3 regions of the Ferdinandcohnia sp. QZ13 genome follow, and region 1 is predicted to be linked to each of the others. Evidence: riboswitches for the same ligand, from Rfam matches in the RefSeq annotation. Region 1 holds a riboswitch; each other region holds the start of a gene.
The links. Region 1 has a riboswitch for lysine ahead of RGU12_RS16755 (aspartate kinase). Riboswitches for the same ligand answer to the same signal wherever they lie in the genome.

Region 1 (6,832 bases):
GCATGGAATATTAATGGTAGATAAATAATAACTACCTCTAGAAAAATTCTAAACGGAAGACTTCCCATAAAACCAGCAGCACTGTTAAATGCTTCTTCTCCTCTTGTCGCAAAGTTATTCGCTGTTAAGTGTACCAATAAGAATACCCCTACAGGAATTACACCTAATAACGAATGAAGCCTGCGATTAAAAAATTCACGATTACCTGCCATACTTTAATTTACCCCCCCTTAATAATAAACCGTACCTTCTCGGCACTCATTTTCATTCCTCATCCTGCAGAAATTATATAATAGGACGAAATAAAACTGACAATTGAAAACCCTTGCAGGAAACTACAAAATGCTTTTTTCATAGATAAAAAGACAAATGTAGCCACAATTTTCTTTTATCAGTATAATGTAACAAATTCATTTTACTCCCATAAAGCAAGAGCGTCAAGGAAACACGTCCACAATTTATTCATGAATCTGATAATAATTAGACACTTTTGTTAGGCTAGACTTGTAATCCAAATGACAAAAAGAAACAAAAAAATTCATGTGTTTCTTATCCCCTCATGTTATATAATAATGAATGGAGAAAGAGGGGAATGCAGTGAAGAACATAAACATCAATGAACAAAATGTAAGTGTAAGTGAACAGACCGTTTCTGTTTTTGGATATGAACTCATACGTGAAATTTTAATTCCTGATTTACTTGGAAAAGAAACTCCACAGATTTTATACTGGGCCGGAAAAAATCTTGCCCGTAAATTCCCCTTACCAACGATTGAAGAAATTATTTCGTTTTTTCATGATGCTGGATGGGGAGACCTTAAGGTAGAGCGTTCGGATAAGAACTCAATAGAATTTCATTTGGATGGTGCAATCGTGTCTTCTCGTTTTAAACGAAAGGATATTTGTACATTTCAACTTGAATCTGGTTTTCTTGCTCAACAAATTCAACAACAGAAAAATCGAATCACCGAAAGCTTTGAACAACAAAAAAGACGAGCTCAAAGTATCATTTTTACGGTGAAATGGGATCACAAAGATATGACCGAAGAATAAAATCCTGCACAATTCGTGCAGTTTTTTTATATACAAAAGGGCGCCCAAAGGCTAATAATCTCCTCTGAACGACCCTATGTAAATAAAAATTAAAGTTTTACTTTTGCTTTTTCTTCTTCAACAGCAGCTAAATTAAATGAATCATGTAGAGCTTCAACAGCACGAACCATACTTGCTTGATCAACAACAGTTGAAACTTTGATTTCAGATGTGCTTACCATTTTCACTTCAATGTTTTCTTGTGCAAGCACCTGGAACATATCAGCCGCAACCCCTGGATTTGAAACCATTCCAGAGCCTACAATAGATACCTTCGCTAATCCATCTTCATGTTGAATGCTTTCATATTTTAATAAATCCTTATTATTTTCCAAAACAGCTAGTGTATCGCGTAAATCTTGAGTTTTTACTGAAAATGAAATATTTGTATGATTTTCATCTGTCTGGTTTTGAATGATGATATCTACGTTTAGACCATTCTTTGCGAGTGTACCAAAGATGGTTGAAAGTGTGTGTAATTCATTTGGTAATCCAGAAACTGTTACCCTTGTAATTTGGTCTTCAAAAGCAATTCCCCTAACAACAAGATTTTTTTCCATTGAAACTTCCTCCTCAATAACGGTTCCATTTTCTAGCTCTATGCTTGAACGAACTTCAAGCGGCATTTCAAAGTTTTTTGCAAATTCTACTGCACGTGGATGAAGTACACCAGCACCTAGGTTTGCAAGCTCCAGCATTTCATCATAGGAAATTGAATGAAGTTTACGTGCAGATGGGACTACACGAGGATCTGTCGTATAAACACCTGTTACATCCGTGTAGATATCACATTTGTCTGCACTCAATGCTGCTGCAAGTGCAACTGCTGTTGTATCAGACCCACCCCGTCCAAGAGTTGTGATATCTCCAGAACTGCTGATTCCCTGGAATCCTGCAACGACAACAATTTTACCTTCTTTTAAGCTATCGTTAACTCTTGAGACTTCTATATTTTCAATACGGGCATTGCTATGTATAGCCTCCGTTTCAATACCAGCCTGCCAGCCTGTATAGGATACAGATTCATACCCCTTCTCCTGTAATGCCATTGATAAAAGGGCAATTGTTACTTGTTCACCTGTACTTAACAACATATCCATCTCGCGCTTACTTGGCGAGCTTGTAATTTCATTTGCTAAGCGCACAAGCCGGTCCGTTGTTTTGCCCATTGCTGAAACTACTACTACAACTTTGTTTCCAGATTGCACTTCTTGAATAACGCGATTTGCAACATTTTTAATTCTATCCGGTGACCCTACTGAGGTGCCTCCAAACTTTTGAACGATGATCCCCATGCTTATACCCTCTCCTTCGAATAATCAAATGCGCCTTGGCGTATTTGCGCCCAGATTTTTAGGCCCACACGAGGTGGGTCACAAAGACGTTGCCACAGGATGTGGCGTTCCTAGTCTTTGATCTTATGCTCGATAACTACCTCTAAAAAATCTGAGGCATCCGCCGGAGGCACTTATTTTATTCAACTGAGGTTTAACCTCAGTTGAATAAAATAAAAAAACAGCAATGAGATTATCTCATTGCTGTGATATACGTAAAAACAACGTGTCACACCGTGAGATAGCTCTCCAAGATGAATTCATCTTGACAATCTTACGTCTCTTAAACATAAGACCAGCAAAAAAGGGTATGAGTCCTTTTTCACTTCGGCAAACTTTCCTTTCAGCAATCATCAAAGGGGCTCATCCCCCTCCTATTGCATACTGATAAAGCTTGCACCTCTATCATCACTTCAACGTAATGAAGTGTAATATTATATTAGTTAGGATTATATCAGAGTATTTTTAAAATAGCAACGACTATTCTTTTAATTTTTCATAGATAGCTTCAGCTGTAGGACGAGGAATATTAGCTTGTTGAATTTCCTCAATACTTGCTTCTTTTAACCTCTTGATTGAGCCAAAATGCTTTAGTATTGCTTTCTTCCGTTTTTCACCGACACCAGGAATATCATCGAGCACTGATTGAAAAGCACTTTTTCCACGAACTTGACGATGGAATGTTATCGCAAAACGGTGAACTTCATCTTGAATCCGTTGGAGAAGATAAAACTCTTGACTATTTCTTGGTAATTCCACAATTTCTGGCGGCTCCCCAATCAATAGCTCTGAGGTCCTATGCTTATCATCCTTCGCAAGTCCTGCTAACGGGATTTCTAAACCTAACTCATTTTCTAAAATGTCCCTTACTGCAGCGAGATGACCTTTTCCTCCATCAATGAGGATTAAGTCAGGCAATGGAAGGTTTTCTTTTAGTGCGCGACTATATCTTCTTCGCACTACTTCCCGCATTGATTCATAATCATCAGGACCTTGAACGGTTTTAATTTTATATTTTCTATATTCCTTTTTATCTGGTTTTCCATCAGTAAACACAATCATTGCTGAAACAGGGTCTGTTCCTTGGATATTCGAGTTATCAAATGCCTCAATTCGATGTGGTGTGTATATTCCCAATCGTTGCCCTAAGTTTTCAACTGCCTTGATTGTCCTTTCTTCATCACGTTCAATAAGTGCAAACTTTTCCTTTAACGCGATTTTGGCGTTTTTCGTTGCTAAGTCTACTAGTTGTTTCTTCTTCCCTCGACTAGGCTGTTGAACGTTTACCTCTAGTAATTGCTCTGCAATCTCACGGTCAATAGAACTAGGAAGTAACACTTCTTTTGGTTTAAAATGATTTTCTTTCAAATAGAATTGACCAAGGAAGGTTAAGAAATCTTGTTCTGGCTCATTATAAAAGGGGAATAAAGAAACATCCCGCTCTATTAATTTACCTTGTCGAATGAAGAAGACCTGAACACACATCCAGCCTTTATCATAAGAATAACCGAATACATCTCGGTCGATAAAATCGGTCATGGTCATCTTTTGTTTTTCCATCGTTGTTTCAATATTTGCGATTTGATCACGGTATTCTTTCGCTCTCTCAAAATCTAGTTCTTCTGAAGCCTTTATCATTTTTTCTGTTAATTCCGTTTTAATCTCTTTATACCCACCATTAAGAAAGCGAATGATGTCATCAACCATTTTTTTATTCGTTTCATCAGAAACTTCGTTCACACAAGGAGCAAGACATTGACCGATATGATAATACAAGCAAACTTTATCTGGTAGAGTTGAACATTTTCGTAAAGGATAAATTCGGTCTAATAGTTTTTTTGTTTCATTTGCTGCTTGTACATTCGGATACGGACCAAAATATTTACCTTTATCCTTCTTCACCTTTCGTGTTATCAACAAACGAGGATGTTTTTCAGCAGTAATTTTAATAAAAGGATATGTTTTGTCATCCTTTAGCATGATATTATACTTTGGATCATGTTTTTTAATTAAGTTTATTTCTAATAGGAGAGCTTCAATATTTGAAGATGTTACAATATATTCAAAGTCCTCAATCTCATTAACAAGTCTCAATGTCTTACCATCATGCGATCCTGTAAAATAAGACCGAACTCGGTTCTTTAACACTTTGGCTTTTCCTACATAAATAATAGTCCCTTGCCTGTCTTTCATTAAATAACAACCAGGCTGGTCCGGTAATATTGCTAATTTCTCTTTAAGATGATCGTGCATATTCACCACTCCATCTGTATTAAAATCTAAAGTACCTTTGTACCTTTGCACTAATTAAGCCGTACCTAATATTGTAACATTTTTACGGAGAAGTTGTATGATGAAAAATAAGGAATTCCTTTGAATAAAAAAGAGCAAACAAAAAACAGCCTGGCGGCTGTTTTTTTGGATTAATAATGGTTAGCAAGTCTATCAGCTAGTGCCTCTTTTGGTTGGTAACCAACAACTTTATCTACAACTTCACCGTTTTTGAAAACAAGTAAAGTTGGGATGCTCATTACGCCAAATTTAGCTGCAGTTTCTTGGTTGTCATCTACATCAAGCTTTACGATTTTTACTTTGTCTCCAATTTCAGAATCTAATTCTTCTAATACTGGAGCAATCATCTTACAAGGTCCACACCAAGGTGCCCAGAAATCTGCTAATACTACACCTTCTTTTGTTTCTGTGTCAAAATTTTGATCCGTTACGTTTGTAATAGCCATTTAAACCCCTCCTAAATATGTTACAACTTTGAAATTCTACCAAGAGTATAACATCTGGAATGTCATTTTACGAATGATTTGCTTCATAAAAAAACAGTTAACTAAAAACCATAGAAATGATAAGAATAGAAATTAAACCTCATTCATAATCATCTTCCCCAACTTTTTAAGCTGATATGTATGGAAACAGAAGATGCAAAATAGAAAAAGACGCCCAGAAGGACGTCTTTTTGCGTATTGCGGCGAGAGACAGCACTCCACATAGTGCTTGCCAATAGGCGTGTCTAATCGACTTATGCAATTCAGCTCATCGCTTGATTAGTATACCAGATTTTTTAAAAAGGTAAATAGAAAAATTCCCCATACATAAAGCGAGCTAGTTAGCTCGCTTCACTACGCATTATGCATTTACCTTTAGTTTCTTGAACTCTTCTGTAAGCATTGGCACTACCTCGAATAAGTCTCCAACAATACCGTAGTCCGCAACCTTGAAGATGTTTGCTTCCGGATCTTTGTTGATTGCTACGATAACTTTAGAGTTCGACATGCCAGCTAAGTGCTGGATGGCTCCAGAAATACCACAAGCGATATACAAATCTGGTGTAACCACCTTACCTGTTTGACCAATTTGAAGGGAGTAGTCACAGTAATCAGCATCACATGCACCGCGGGAAGCACCTACTGCCCCACCAAGTACATTTGCTAATTCTTTTAATGGTTCAAAACCTTCTGCACTTTTTACTCCACGTCCACCTGCAATCACAACCTTCGCTTCTGACAAATCAACACCTTCCGTTGCCTTACGAACCACTTCCTTTACAATTGTACGTAAATCTTTAATGTCAACGGATAGAGACGAAACTTCTCCAGTACGCGATTCGTCTTTTTCAAGTGGGGTAATATTGTTTGGGCGAACACTTGCGATCATCAATCCATCTGTCACAATTTTCTTTTCAAATGCCTTACCTGAATAAATAGGTCGAGTAAAGACAATATTTCCACCAACACTTTCAATTGCCGTTACGTCTGAAATCAAACCAGAATTAAGTTTACTTGCAATTTTGGGTGATAGGTCTTTACCCAATGCAGTATGGCCAAATACTAATCCTTCTGGTGATTCGGCATCAATAACAGCTAGTAAAGCTTGAGAGTAACCGTCCGGAGTATAGGATCCTAATTTTTCATCTTCTACTGTTACTACCCTGTCGGCACCGTAATGGATTAATTCATTTGCTAACGAACTTATAGAGTCTCCTACTAAAACTGCAACGACTTCGCCACCTTCAGCCACTGTTTTACCTGCTGCAATTGCTTCAAAGGATACGTTACGTAATGCACCATCTCGTGCTTCCCCTAGAACTAAAACTTTTCTTGACATTATGCCTAACCCCCTAGATTAGTTGAGTGAAATTTTTGAAATCGCATACAAAAAACATTTTTTTCAGATTCGGTTAAACTACCTTTGCTTCATTATGAAGAAGTGATACTAGTTCCTTGACCTGATCTTCTAATTCACCTTCGAGCACTCGACCCGCTTCTTTTTTAGGTGGAAGATAGATTTCAATTGTTTTTGTTTTTGCTTCTACATCATCTTCATCTAAATCTAAATCATCTAACTCAAGCTCATCAAGTGGCTTTTTCTTCGCTTTCATAATTCCAGGTAAAGAT
Region 2 (6,832 bases), on a different contig from region 1:
AAGTTTAAAATAAAGCACATCTACACTTTTTTATTTATAGTAGCGTTTTCGATATTTAGTGTGGCATACGAATGGATTACTGTTGTGTTCGGTGTTTTCACATTCAAGGAATGGAAATCTATTTATTCTTTTCCAGTGTATTTATTTGTTACGTCATTAACCATTTTGTATTATCGTTTTCTTAGGTTACTTTTTAAGATCCATTAATTTATACTGATTTATAAAACAAGAAAGGACCAGCCCCAAGTTGCTACTTAAGGAGGCTGGTCCTATTTCATTTTTAAAGTTGTTTATTTTCCACGACTTTTCCTACCTTCTGGTTTCGATAAAGCCGATGACCAATCAGTGTTTGGAGTGTCAAGAAGATTCCGCCTACTGCCCAATAAAGTGGTAGTGCAGCTGGAGCTCTATATGAAATGATAACAATCATAATCGGTGACAATAACCCCATAAATTTCATTTGTTGTTGTTGGCTTTGGGACATATTTAACTGCGAGATTCTAAATTGAATGTAATAAATAACCCCCGCAATAATCGTTAACACTAAATCAGGATGTCCTAGATTAAACCATAAAAAGGTGTGTTGCGAGATTTCTGCTGAACCACGAATCGCATAATATAGTCCAGTTAAAATAGGCATTTGAATGAGTAATGGCAAACACCCCATATTAAGTGGGTTAATTCCATGTTGTCGATAAAGGCCCATCATTTCCCGTTGAAGTTCTTGTTTCTTTTTCGGATCAGTTTCAGCTGAAATTTTCTTCTGAATTTTTTCCATTTCAGGCTTTACGATATCCATCTTTTCTTTCATTACGGATTGATTTTTATACTGTTTTAACATGGATGGCATCATAACCAAACGTATGCATATGGTTACAACAATAATAGCAACTCCGTAACTACCATCGAATGTATTTGCGATAAAATTTATGAACTGTGTGATAGGGTTTACTAAGACACTGTTAAAAAAACCTTCATTATTGTCACTTGAATTTATTCCGCATCCAGAAAGAAGTGCTGTGAGTACGGATAAAAGAATGATTAGTTTAGTATAAAAACGAGACTTTTTCATGTTTCCTCCTTAAAAGTTAGATTTAACTGTTAAGATAAAAGGAAACAAAACTCTCAGAATCATCACTTGTATATCGTTTATTTCGAATCGATTTGGTAATTCTTCTTGTGATAAAGTATTGAATTAAAAGACTTCGATTACCATCAAACTTCTTACATTCACTTATTTTCGTGTCTGTAAAATTGGATAAAGGTGAATTAAAACCAAACTGAACCCTTTGTGTAGAAAACAACAGTAACATTAATCCAATACAGACACTAACGTTAAGTGCCATTTGAGTATAAACTTCCGGATCTAATAAAAGAAAATCTATCAACAAAGGATTTTCACCTCCAATTTCATTTACGAATACTTTTACTATACATGAATTCTAATCATCCCACAAAATAAAAATATGGAAGTAAAGAAAAGGAAATTCCTTCGGAGGAAAAATAAAAATAAGAAAAGTCATGATATGGAGATTCATGACTTTTTTCATATATTATCAATTGATTATTGTAATTGTTTTGGTATATTAGAAGGGTTTTTATTAATGGTTTCAGTGAAGATATTGTCTTGAGATGTTTGGGTGTTTGCGACCATTAGATGGCCTTTTTCAATCAATTGAATAAGGTTTTGAATATCTTCTTTTGTCGCAGGTTGTTTTTCCTTTTTTAATGTATATCCCAATTGTCCACTTGTTTCAAGTGTAGCAAATTCAACATCATTAATTGCTTTTATTCCTAATTGTCTGAGCCGTTCTTCTAACTTATCTACGGTTAGTCGGAGTTTTCTTAGATTCTTTTCTTGTAAGGTACCATTCTCGATTACAGGGATTGCCTTTCCAGAAATGGCGGTTTCGGCACCATCAAATTTTAATTGAATGTATTCAGTAATGATTAGACTTAGTACTAGGATTATTGCTACACCAAACGTTGTCCAAAGTCCTTTTCCGGTGACAGGCTGAATAAGAAGTGTACCGATTGCAATCATAATAACGGTTTGGGGAATAGTCATCTGTGAAATCGACTTTCTACCACCAATTCTTAAAATAATAGTTGCCACAGCAAAAATAAGAATTGTCTGCCAAATTAAACTTATATCCAAGTCCATTCTCCTTTCCTATGTATAATCTTAATAACTGCTTTCAAGTTATGTAATAGATAGTTAACCTTAGTATCTCTTGAAAATTCTCGGATATGTATTAGATTTATTCAAATGTTGAGGAACATGACTATTTGAAAATAGGTCAACCATTTTTGTCGAACGATCAATTTTATTGTGAAAAATATATTTGAATTAAAAAGTTCATACTAAATCTAGAGAGAAAAAAATCCCTTGTCAATTTGATTCAAGCGGATTATAGTAAAGTGGTAATGACAACTGTCAAGACACTAGGAGGAAAAATCATGACAGAAAAAACAATTTCAAAGAGGAGGCTCCTTGGTATTGCAGGGCTCGGCTGGATGTTTGATGCCATGGATGTCGGGATGCTTTCTTTTATTATTGCAGCACTGCACACAGATTGGGGTTTGACACCGGAACAGATGGGATGGATCGGAAGTGTAAATTCAATCGGGATGGCTGTCGGCGCTCTTCTATTCGGCCTTTGGGCGGATAAGATTGGTAGGAAGAATATATTTATTATCACTTTATTATTGTTTTCACTTGCGAGTGGATTTTCCGCATTAACAACTTCCCTCTTTTTATTTTTAGTACTTCGCTTTTTTGTTGGGATGGGGCTTGGTGGAGAATTACCTGTTGCTTCAACACTTGTATCAGAGAGTGTGGAGGCGAAAGAGCGTGGAAGAGTAGTTGTTCTACTAGAAAGCTTTTGGGCATTTGGTTGGCTCCTTGCAGCACTTATTTCATATTTTGTTATTCCGTCATACGGCTGGCGACTTGCCCTTATTATTAGTGCGGTACCTGCTCTTTATGCGATTTATTTACGACTTAATCTTCCAGACTCTCCAGCGTTTTCACCAAAGAAAGTGGAGAAACGTACGGTTTTCCAAAACGTCCAAGATGTGTGGTCGAAGAAATATGCACGCTCCACATTCGTCCTTTGGATGGTCTGGTTTACAGTTGTTTTTTCTTACTATGGAATGTTCCTTTGGTTACCAAGTGTTATGGTAATGAAAGGATTTAGTATGATTCAAAGTTTCGAATATGTATTAATCATGACCCTCGCTCAGCTACCGGGTTATTTTACAGCTGCCTGGCTGATTGAAAGGGTGGGGAGAAAGTTTGTGCTTGTTACTTATTTGCTAGGAACAGCAGGGTCTGCCCTTGTTTTCGGGCAGGCAGAAACGACTGCAGTTCTCATTGTTTCAGGTATCTTTTTATCATTTTTCAACCTCGGTGCATGGGGGGCTTTATATGCGTACACGCCAGAACAATACCCGGCCGTTATTCGTGGGACAGGTGCTGGTATGGCCGCAGCAATTGGGCGAGTCGGTGGAATTCTTGGACCACTCCTCGTAGGCTCACTTGTTTCTTCAGGTCAATCCATTAGTTTCATTTTTACACTGTTTTGCATAAGTATTGTGATTGGTGTCATTACACTTGCCTTTTTTGGGAAAGAAACAAAGCAGATTGAATTAACCTAAAAAAGAGTTATTAAAAGACAATCGACATAGTTTGCAAGATATTTCTAGTAATTAAGGGTTGACGGATTTACAGATATTATTGTAGTATAAAAAAACAATCGAATAAGGCCTCACTTTTTCATAGTGAGGTAGAGGCGCGATATTTAACAGTCTTTAGTGGAGTTTGAGAAGCAGTGATACTAAGGAGAAGGAAATGTCGCCGAAGTGTGTAATATTCTCAGTCATTACATGCTGGGTCTGCAGTTAAGAGCTGCAGGACTGTCTCAATAAACCCTCCGTTTATTGAGTTGTGCTATCTCATTTGGGATAAAAGAGAGGACTTTAGGGAAACGATACAGCGACCTGGGTATATCTCAGGTCGTTTTTTTTGTCGAAATTTTTCACAATAAAGGAGGAAATACATCATGAGAAACAAACTATTATTATTCGCAGTTTTATTGGCTTCTACTATTCTTTTATTAGCAGGGTGTGGGACAAGCAGTAGTTCTGATTCTGGATCAACTTCAGAGGAGAATACATTTAGGGTTGGTCTTGAAGCTGGATATGCGCCATTTAACTGGACTCAAAACGATGATTCTAACGGTGCAGTTAAAATTAAAGGGTCTCAAGAATATGCAGGCGGATATGATGTAGAAATCGCGAAAAAAGTGGCTGAAGGATTAGGAAAAGAATTAGTGATTGTCAAAACAGAGTGGGATGGACTTGTACCGGCTCTAACATCAGGGAAAATTGATGCGATTATTGCAGGTATGTCACCCACAGCAGAACGTAAAGAAGCAATCGACTTTTCGGATAATTACTATACTTCAAATCTAGTAATGGTTGTGAAGAAAGGCGGCAAGTATGAAAATGCTACTTCAATCCAAGATTTCACGGGAGCAAAAATTACAGCTCAATTAAATACGTTCCATTATTCAGTGATCGATCAAATTGAAGGCGTTGAGAAGAAAACAGCGATGGACAACTTCCCAGCAATGAGAGTAGCTCTTGAATCAGGAATGATTGATGGATACGTTTCAGAGCGTCCAGAAGGTGTTAGTGCTTCATCTGCAAATGAGAACTTTGTGATGGTAGAGTTTGAAGATGGATTTAAAACATCACCAGATGATACGGCAATCGCTGTTGGACTTCAAAAGGGCAGTGACTTAACAGATAAAATCAATGAAATTTTAGCAGGTATCTCTGAAGAAGAACGTACAAGCATTATGGATTCAGCAATTAAAAATCAACCAGCAGCACAATAAAAAATGCTAGAAACCGGCTGTACCTCAATTACAGTCGGTTTTAAAAAGTAAAGGAGGAAGAAAGATGAGTTTTGAGTGGGTCATACGAATTATCACAGAAAACTGGCCAATGTTCCTTCGTGGTGCGGGTGTAACACTATTAATTGCTCTTATTGGAACAATCTTTGGGGCAGTGATTGGATTATTCGCAGGGGTGATTCGTACCATTCCGATGCCTGAACGTAGAGTGAACAAGCTATTTTTAAAAGTCATTAATGCCATCCTCTCCATCTATATTGAATTCTTCCGTGGAACACCGATGATTGTTCAAGCGATGGTTATTTATTATGGTTCTGCGTTAGCATTTGGTATAGATATGAATGTTTTTGTAGCAGCGATTATTGTTGTATCGATCAATACAGGCGCTTATATGGCTGAGTATGTTCGTGGTGGGATTGTATCGATCGATAAGGGACAGTTTGAAGCAGCACATGCAATCGGAATGAATCATTTCCAAACGATGTGGAACGTTGTATTACCACAGGTTATACGTAATATTTTACCTGCAACAGGCAATCAATTTGTGATTAATATTAAAGATACATCTGTTTTAAATGTGATTTCAGTTACAGAATTATATTTCGTTACAAAGTCGATTTCGGGGAATAATTTTAGATATTTTGAATCATTTTTCGTAGCATGTATGATTTATTTTGTGATGACGTTTATTGTCACTAGAATACTACTATACTTTGAAAAAAAATTAGATGGCTCTGATACCTATACCATGATTGGGAACGATCGACCAGTACAAGTCAATCAACAACATTAGGAAGAAGGAGGAGAGAATATGGAAAAGATTATTGATATTCAACATTTAAGCAAATCCTTTGGCACTCATGAAGTATTGAAAGATATTGATTTCTCGGTGAATAAAGGAGAAGTTGTCTCCATCATCGGTTCCTCTGGATCTGGTAAATCAACTCTTCTTCGTTGTATTAATCTATTAGAAAGACCAAGTGGTGGGCAAATTATCTACCATGGTAAAAATATATTGGATAACAATCATGATGTGGCTACCTATCGGAGACATTTAGGGATGGTTTTCCAACAATTCAACTTATTTAATAATCATAATGTCCTTAGTAACTGTCTAGTAGGACAAGTGAAAGTATTGAAACGCTCCAAGGAAGAAGCCGAGAGAGTAGCAATGAAATACTTGAAAGTTGTGGGCATGGATCAATATATTAACGCCAAGCCAAAGCAATTATCAGGTGGACAAAAGCAACGCGTGGCGATTGCAAGGGCACTTTCGATGGAACCAGATGTCATGTTGTTTGATGAACCAACATCAGCTCTTGATCCTGAAATGGTAGGAGAGGTTCTTAAAGTCATGAAGGAACTCGCTGAATCTGGTCTAACGATGTTAATCGTAACGCACGAAATGGAATTTGCAAAAGAAGTATCGGATCGAGTCGTATTTATGGACAAGGGAGTTATTGCAGAAGAAGGAAGACCAGATCACATCTTCAATAACCCAACACAAGAGCGTACGAGGGAATTCCTAAAACGCACTTTAGTTCATGCATAATAAAAAATGTATTTGTTTACTGAAGGACCGGGCGTTTGCACGGTTTTTTTATATGACCAAATTTGGATGAAGGACATTCCGACAAGAACCCACGCTTAAAATTCGTTCATCGAGGTTATGAAGAACATTTCGGCGAAGAAACCGTTCAAAAAAGTCCTTCATCGAGGTTATGAAGGACATTCCGACGAAGAACCCACGCTTAAAAGTACTTCACCGAGGAAGAATATTCCAACAAAAAACCAACAGATTTTATAAATTAAATCAGCTACTTTTTCATTGTTGTTGTTGCTCCAAGTGTTGCGAAATCTTCTCGTGGACTTGGGCTTCTATCGCTTCTACATGACTTTCCTCGAAGGTG
Region 3 (6,832 bases), 280 kb from region 1:
AAAATTAATGGTGAAGAGATAGATCCTGAAAAAACATATTCCATCGCAACAATTGATATGTTTACATTCGGATTGCTTTTTCCAGTCATCAGGGATGCAAAGGAGAAAAAATATTATATGCCAGAATTTTTGAGGGATCTTTTAGCAGAAAAAATAAAATCAATTGGTAAAAAGGTCTAAAGAATCCTAGCCAAAAGAAGTACGTTAAAGATAGGTCTATGACAAGTACCTATTTCTAACACAATTCCTTTCTCTATACATAAATTAGTAAGGAAAGGAGTGTGCTAGGAATGGTCTCAATGACACCAATCATAATTGATAATCATCAATTTACAGCCATTACCGTTAAACTACCTAAGACAAACTTTATGGCAGTCACAAATGAAAATGGCTACATTATGTGTGGTGCTCTCGACGTTGCACTATTAAATGAAAAACTTAAAGATCGAGGCATTATTGCTGGTAGGGCAGTTGGTGTTCGTTCAATCGAGCAATTACTGGATGCCCCCCTTGAATCAATCACATACGAAGCAGAGAAAAGAGGCATTTCAATAGGAATGAAAGGCAAAGACGCCTTATTAAAAATGATCTAAACCAAACACCTGAGAAGGTATTCAATATAAATAAGAAGCAATTACAAACAGAATATTGTTAAAAAAATAATTATCGTACATCCTCCCTTACTTGCATACATATAGCATGTAAGGGGGGATTTTCTTTTGGCAAAATACAGACGTCGCCTACAACCAAGAAGGAAAGGGCCCTTGCCTTTTCGTTACGTCATTTTAATAACCATTGTCTTTTTTATCTTCTCGACGTTACTCGGATTATTTATTATTAATAAAGCAATTGAACCTGCGCTCATGGCATATGCTGAAAATGAAACAAAAAAGGTTGCTGCTACTGTTATCAAAAATGCGATAAACCAACAAATAAATGAGGAAGCATTAGTTCAAGAGGAATTAAGTATTGTCCAAACAGATGAAACGGGAAAAGTCATTAGTTACAACACACAGATCGTTAATAAAATGGCGACAGAGACCCTAGGAAACATTGAAAAATACTTAAAGTATGTAAATGAGGGTGACATTCAAAAACTTGAATACCCAAATTTAGAACTTGAAAAAGATGATGCAACAGGGCAAACAGGATTTGTTTTTAAAGTACCGCTAGGTGAAGCATCAAACAATGCTATCTTAGGTAATTTAGGTCCGGAAATTCCAATTCGATTTCATATGGTCGGTTTTGGAGAAACAACGCCACAAGGAAGAATTGATGAGTGGGGAATTAATAATGGATGGTTTCAATACAATGTATTAGCCACTGTGACCATGCAGGTTATTTTACCATTTTCAACAGGCGAGGTTGAAATCGAAACCATTATTCCTGTGATCAATCAAAATATATTGCACGATGTTCCTGAATTCTATAACAATGGTAGTGATTCTTCACCTTCTATTGAAATTCCAACAGATTAACAAAAAATGCTATATTAGAATAATTGATTTATAGAGTGTAATGAATTATACTACAAAAGGAAATCAAAAATGAATAAACCACCTTATCGGATCGATGAGGTAGAGGTGCGGAATATATGAGTATACTATGTGAGGATGACAACGAGGATCATAGTTGAAAGGATTTTTCGCCGAAGCAAAAATAAACTTGTCAATGTTATTTTTGTTGGGGTTGCCTTGAAAAAGGGTAACACTGTCATTATAGAGTCGAATCTATAATGGAGGGCTACTGATCGTGATGGAGGATAACATAACATTACTGGGAGTAATGATAGTTATTTTCTATCATTACTCTCTTTTTATTTGTATAAAATATCTCTATCACCACGTACAAAGAGCCCTCTGTGAATTATCAAGTTTTTTGGAGGATCATATTATGTCAGGAACTATTTATTCAATTATCCCACCAATCATTGCTCTTCTTATGGTTGTCTTAACTCGGAAAGTACTACTTTCACTTGGAGTCGGAATTGTGTCGGCTGCCGTCGTTCTACACGGAAAAATTTTACTAAATGATGGAATCGGTGCGTGGCTGCAAAACATTATTCTCACCATTTGGAATAGCTTTAAAGCGGTCTTTGTTTCAGAAGGTGCACTAAATACATGGAATGTATATATTATCTTATTTTTATTCCTACTAGGTATTATCACGGCCTTCATTTCAATCTCAGGAGGAAGCCGCGCCTTTGGTGAATGGGCTCAAACAAAGGTTAAAACAAGAACAGGTGCACAGCTGTTAGCTGCAGTTTTAGGTATTATTATTTTTATTGATGATTACTTTAATGCGTTGGCTGTTGGACAAGTGAGCAGACCTATTACAGATCGGAACAAGGTTTCACGTGCAAAACTAGCCTATATTATTGATTCAACATCTGCACCAATATGTGTGGTCTCACCGATTTCAAGCTGGGGTGCTTATATTATTGCAATCATTGCACCAATTCTAGTAACACATGGGATATCTGAAGTTTCACCATTATCAGCTTTTATACAAATCATCCCCATGAATTTATATGTAGTATCAGCGATGTTAATGGTCATTGCGGTTGCAGTATTTAATATTAATATCGGAAGTATGAGGGTTCATGAAAATCGAGCAATGACTACTGGAGAGGTTATGGATCCCCAAAAGCCAGTACTTGGAGAATTAAAACAAGAATTGCCTCAAAGTGAAAAAGGCTCTGTAGGAGATTTAGTTTGGCCAATCATGGCATTAGTTATTGGTACTGTCGGTTCCTTATTTTGGACAGGCTATAAAGCTTCAGAAGGTAATGTAACGATTTTTTCAATTTTGGAAAACACAGATGTAACTGGATCTCTATTATACGGTGGCTTATTTGGAATTATGATCACCGTACTATTATTCCTTGTCCAAGTCTATGCAAAAAATGCAGTTAGTATAAGTCTTCTCCCTAAGGGGATCATTGAGGGAATTAAATCAATGCTTCCTGCTGTCTATATTTTATTATTTGCATGGGTGATTGTTGATTTAATTGGGCAGATTGAAACGGGAAAATATTTGGCTGGTCTTGTTGAAAAATCTAATATAAATATTGCCTTTTTACCTGTTATCCTATTTGTTGTAGCAGGTATCATGGCATTTGCTACAGGAACATCTTGGGGAACTTTCGGAATGATGCTCCCAATCGCTGGGGATATCGTAGCCGCGTCAGACCTCAATTTAATGCTTCCTGCTCTTGCTGCTGTATTAGCTGGTTCTGTATTTGGTGATCACTGTTCACCAATTTCGGATACAACCATTCTTTCATCAACAGGTGCAGGCAGTCATCTTATTGATCATGTGATAACCCAACTTCCATACGCCATCATTTCTGCTGTTTTCGCAGCAATTGGTTATGTCGTATTAGGTCTAACTGGCAATACCATGTTAGGATTGCTTACGACTGTCGTATTATTTGTTCTCTTTGTAATTACAATAATAAACATGAAAAAGGCATAAAAATACTATTCGATTTTTGCTTAGTGAATGTAAATAATATGTATGAGACAAGGGAAATAGAACCTTTGTCTCTTTTTTATAAAAAATAAATCGAATCTTAAAATAACTTTTGACACGGGAATAAAGACTGGCTATACTAATAGATAGATTATAGACAATAATCTGAATATATTAAAATTTCCAACTTCAGTCTAGTGCTAAAGGGCTACCACGGTAATGGACTAAAGTGGAAAAGGGGAGGTTTGTTTTATGGATAATCGTCCACAATGGGGGACGCGGGCAGGCTTCGTATTAGCCGCTATCGGTTCTGCGATTGGCCTGGGTAATATATGGAGATTTCCATATGTTGCTTATGAAAATGGAGGAGGTGCTTTCTTTCTACCATACTTATTTGCCATTTTAACAGCAGGAATACCGATCCTAATTCTCGAATTTACAATTGGACAAAAATTTAGAGGATCAGCCCCTTTGTCATTTTTCCGTTTAAATAAGAAGATGGAATGGCTCGGTTGGTGGCAAGTATTCATATCCTTTGTCATTGCAACCTATTATGCAGTCATTATCGCATGGGCAATATCCTATACATTCTTCTCGTTTAATAAAGCATGGGGTGAGGATACAGGAGGCTTCCTATTCTCTAAATACTTGCATTTAGCGGAAACACCTGGAGATGTCGGTGCACCAGTTCTTGGAGTTTTTGGACCATTGGTTGTTGTTTGGGCAATTACTCTATTTATTCTATTTAAAGGTGTTAAAAAAGGAATTGAAAAGGCGAATAAAATCTTTATTCCAACATTATTGGTGATCTTTACAATCATCGTAATTCGTGCTGTAACACTCGAAGGAGCAAGTGCAGGTTTAAATGCATTCTTCCAACCTAACTGGGATGCCATCATGGATGGGAAAGTTTGGGTTGCCGCATACGGGCATATTTTCTTTAGTTTATCAATTGGTTTTGCAATTATGATTACTTATGCAAGTTATTTACCTAAGAAGTCCGATGTAGTGAACAACGCATTTATTACTGGTTTTGCAAACTCAGGATTTGAATTATTAGCGGGTATTGGTGTATTTGCAGCTCTAGGTTTCATGGCAGCACAGTCAGGGGTACCTGTAGATAAAGTGGCAACCGCAGGTGTTGGTTTAGCATTTGCAGTTTTCCCACAAATTATTAACCAAATGCCTTTTGGCGAGTTTTTCGGAGCTTTATTCTTTTTATCTTTAGTATTTGCCGGATTAACATCCCTTATTTCAATCTGTGAGGTATTCATTGCCGCAGTTCAAGACAAATTTAAAATTAGTCGTAATAAATCTGTGATATACGGTGCTGGTTTAGCATCCCTTATTTCGATCCTGTATTCAACAAATGGGGGCTTATACTTCCTAGATGTTGTTGACTACTTTATCAACCAATTCGGTATTGCAGTTGCAGGATTAGTTGAAGTTATTCTAATTGCATGGGTCTTCAAGCAAATGAATCCATTGCAAGCACATGCGAATGCCGTTTCAGATATGCGTGCTGGCGGATGGTGGAAGTTCTGTCTGGGAATTGTAACACCAGTCGTATTAGGATATATGATGTTTGACTTATTCAAGCAAAATATTCTTCAACAATTCGAAACTGACTCTGGAAACTATGAAGGGTATGTAACTTCATTCATCCTCTTCCCGGGTGCATTTATTGCTGTTGGAGTCATTGTACTCGGAATAATCGTATCGCTCAAAAAATGGAGTCGTGCCACATTAGAGGAGAATTATTCTTCTAGTAGCGACAAGGGGGTAGGACTATGACCGGTGGAGCAATTGCAATGATGATTATTGGAATGGTTATTCTTTGGGGAGGTCTTGCAGCAAGTATCGCATATGCTGGAATAAAGGCGAAACAAGCAAAGCAAGCAGAGTAAATTATAAAAAGAGGGTCAAAATAGATCGGAAAAAAGGCTGTGGTATTATTTTCACCACAGCCTTTTTACTTTTGGTTTAGGAAATTATAAAGTTTATCATTGTGGATAACTTTAATTGGGTGTATCCTAGTCCAGCTCCAGCACCTAGCCCCTCGAGGTCATAAGCCAATCGCTTCGGAAGGCAAAAAGCGCCTTCTGTCAGCGCTCGTCTTATTGCTTGTCGGACTTGCACAGGACAAGGAAAGCTTCGACAGCATGATCCTCGCACGAAGAAAATGCATAGCATTTTCGAGGAAGTGCTGACATCGACGTTTGCCACAGGACGTGGCAGTAGTTAGTCGATGGTCTATTTCAAGGCGCTTGCGCTTTTGTGCTTCATCTTTTTCTTGCTTTTCGTTCTGCTCTTTCCCATGCACGTAAATGAGGGTATGGGTCAAAAGACCATTCTGTAAAACCATTGTCCTTATACATACCGTAATGTAGATGGGGCGGGAATTTTCCGGCTGTTCCTGGTGGTCCGTATCCAGAGCTACCAACTGAACCGATAATTTGACCTGGCTCTACAACTTGGCCAATTGCAATATCCTTTGCAAATCCGTTTAAGTGTGCAAAGTAGTGATACGTATTATTGACGTCTCGAATTCCGATCCTCCATCCACCAAAGCGGTTCCAACCTTTCATTTCAATTACCCCATATGAGGTTGCACGAACAGGTGTACCGTAGCTTGCGAAAATATCCGTACCTTCATGCATTCTTCGACCGCCCCAGCCACGGGCATCTCCCCACGTGTTTTTATAGCTGTGATTATAGCCGAGAGGAACCGGAAAAGCATGCTTATCTAAATCTAAGGTTCCATATATTGAATAGATTTTGGCGATTCCCATGATAAGGGACACAGATTTATCACGCTTGTAATAATTCCATAAGCCAATTTTAAAATTATCAGGGTCTGATCCATACGCTAAAATTTGCTCTGATATCGTGAAGAGGATATCTTCGTCATTTGTCTGGTCCGCAATTCCATCTCCGTTTCCATCTAAACCAATTCCTCCAAAAAGCTGTATACTGAGTGGGTTCGTATCATTTAAATTTGGATTTAAAGCACCTGCCCAAACTTCGGGCTTAATATAGATCCCAATCAACCCTGTTTCCTTCGGTATATCTTTACGGGCACGGCGAATACTTCGTTCATATTGATCAATAGCCGCATAATAATACCAAGGAATCTGGGTTAAAGCTTCCATCTTAGAATAAAGATACATTCGTTCCTGAAAAACATCTTGATTACCCTCTGCTGCATTTGCAACCATCGGGATTCCCGTGAAAAACAAACAAATAACAACAACTATTCCAAATACTTTTTTCACGCAGACAAATCTCCTTTCTCAAAAATTGCAAGGATATTTTATTGTTAAAGACATCTATGTTCACGATTAAGACAATTTATATT

Region 2: another riboswitch for lysine. It lies ahead of RGU12_RS09750 (transporter substrate-binding domain-containing protein); the one in region 1 lies ahead of RGU12_RS16755 (aspartate kinase).
Region 3: another riboswitch for lysine. It lies ahead of RGU12_RS18225 (Na+/H+ antiporter NhaC family protein); the one in region 1 lies ahead of RGU12_RS16755 (aspartate kinase).

Annotation. Positions count from the first base shown of each region.
Region 1 is NZ_JAVIVW010000015.1:616,244-623,075, forward strand. It holds gene RGU12_RS16745 (succinate dehydrogenase cytochrome b558 subunit) at 1-212, opposite strand, end outside; gene RGU12_RS16750 (YslB family protein) at 598-1,053, shown strand; gene RGU12_RS16755 (aspartate kinase) at 1,143-2,387, opposite strand; lysine riboswitch at 2,661-2,839, opposite strand; gene uvrC (excinuclease ABC subunit UvrC) at 2,907-4,679, opposite strand; gene trxA (thioredoxin) at 4,850-5,164, opposite strand; gene RGU12_RS16770 (electron transfer flavoprotein subunit alpha/FixB family protein) at 5,565-6,542, opposite strand; gene RGU12_RS16775 (electron transfer flavoprotein subunit beta/FixA family protein) at 6,616-6,832, opposite strand, start outside.
Region 2 is NZ_JAVIVW010000001.1:1,997,557-2,004,388, reverse strand. It holds gene RGU12_RS09775 (hypothetical protein) at 1-207, shown strand, start outside; gene yidC (membrane protein insertase YidC) at 281-1,072, opposite strand; gene RGU12_RS09765 (hypothetical protein) at 1,095-1,391, opposite strand; gene RGU12_RS09760 (DUF421 domain-containing protein) at 1,565-2,158, opposite strand; gene RGU12_RS09755 (MFS transporter) at 2,461-3,660, shown strand; lysine riboswitch at 3,782-3,963, shown strand; gene RGU12_RS09750 (transporter substrate-binding domain-containing protein) at 4,065-4,904, shown strand; gene RGU12_RS09745 (amino acid ABC transporter permease) at 4,969-5,715, shown strand; gene RGU12_RS09740 (amino acid ABC transporter ATP-binding protein) at 5,734-6,474, shown strand; gene RGU12_RS09735 (hypothetical protein) at 6,748-6,832, opposite strand, start outside.
Region 3 is NZ_JAVIVW010000015.1:894,044-900,875, reverse strand. It holds gene RGU12_RS18240 (bifunctional metallophosphatase/5'-nucleotidase) at 1-180, shown strand, start outside; gene RGU12_RS18235 (YunC family protein) at 291-593, shown strand; gene yunB (sporulation protein YunB) at 765-1,478, shown strand; lysine riboswitch at 1,571-1,754, shown strand; gene RGU12_RS18225 (Na+/H+ antiporter NhaC family protein) at 1,894-3,477, shown strand; gene RGU12_RS18220 (sodium-dependent transporter) at 3,727-5,268, shown strand; gene RGU12_RS18215 (MetS family NSS transporter small subunit) at 5,265-5,381, shown strand; gene RGU12_RS18210 (M23 family metallopeptidase) at 5,757-6,692, opposite strand.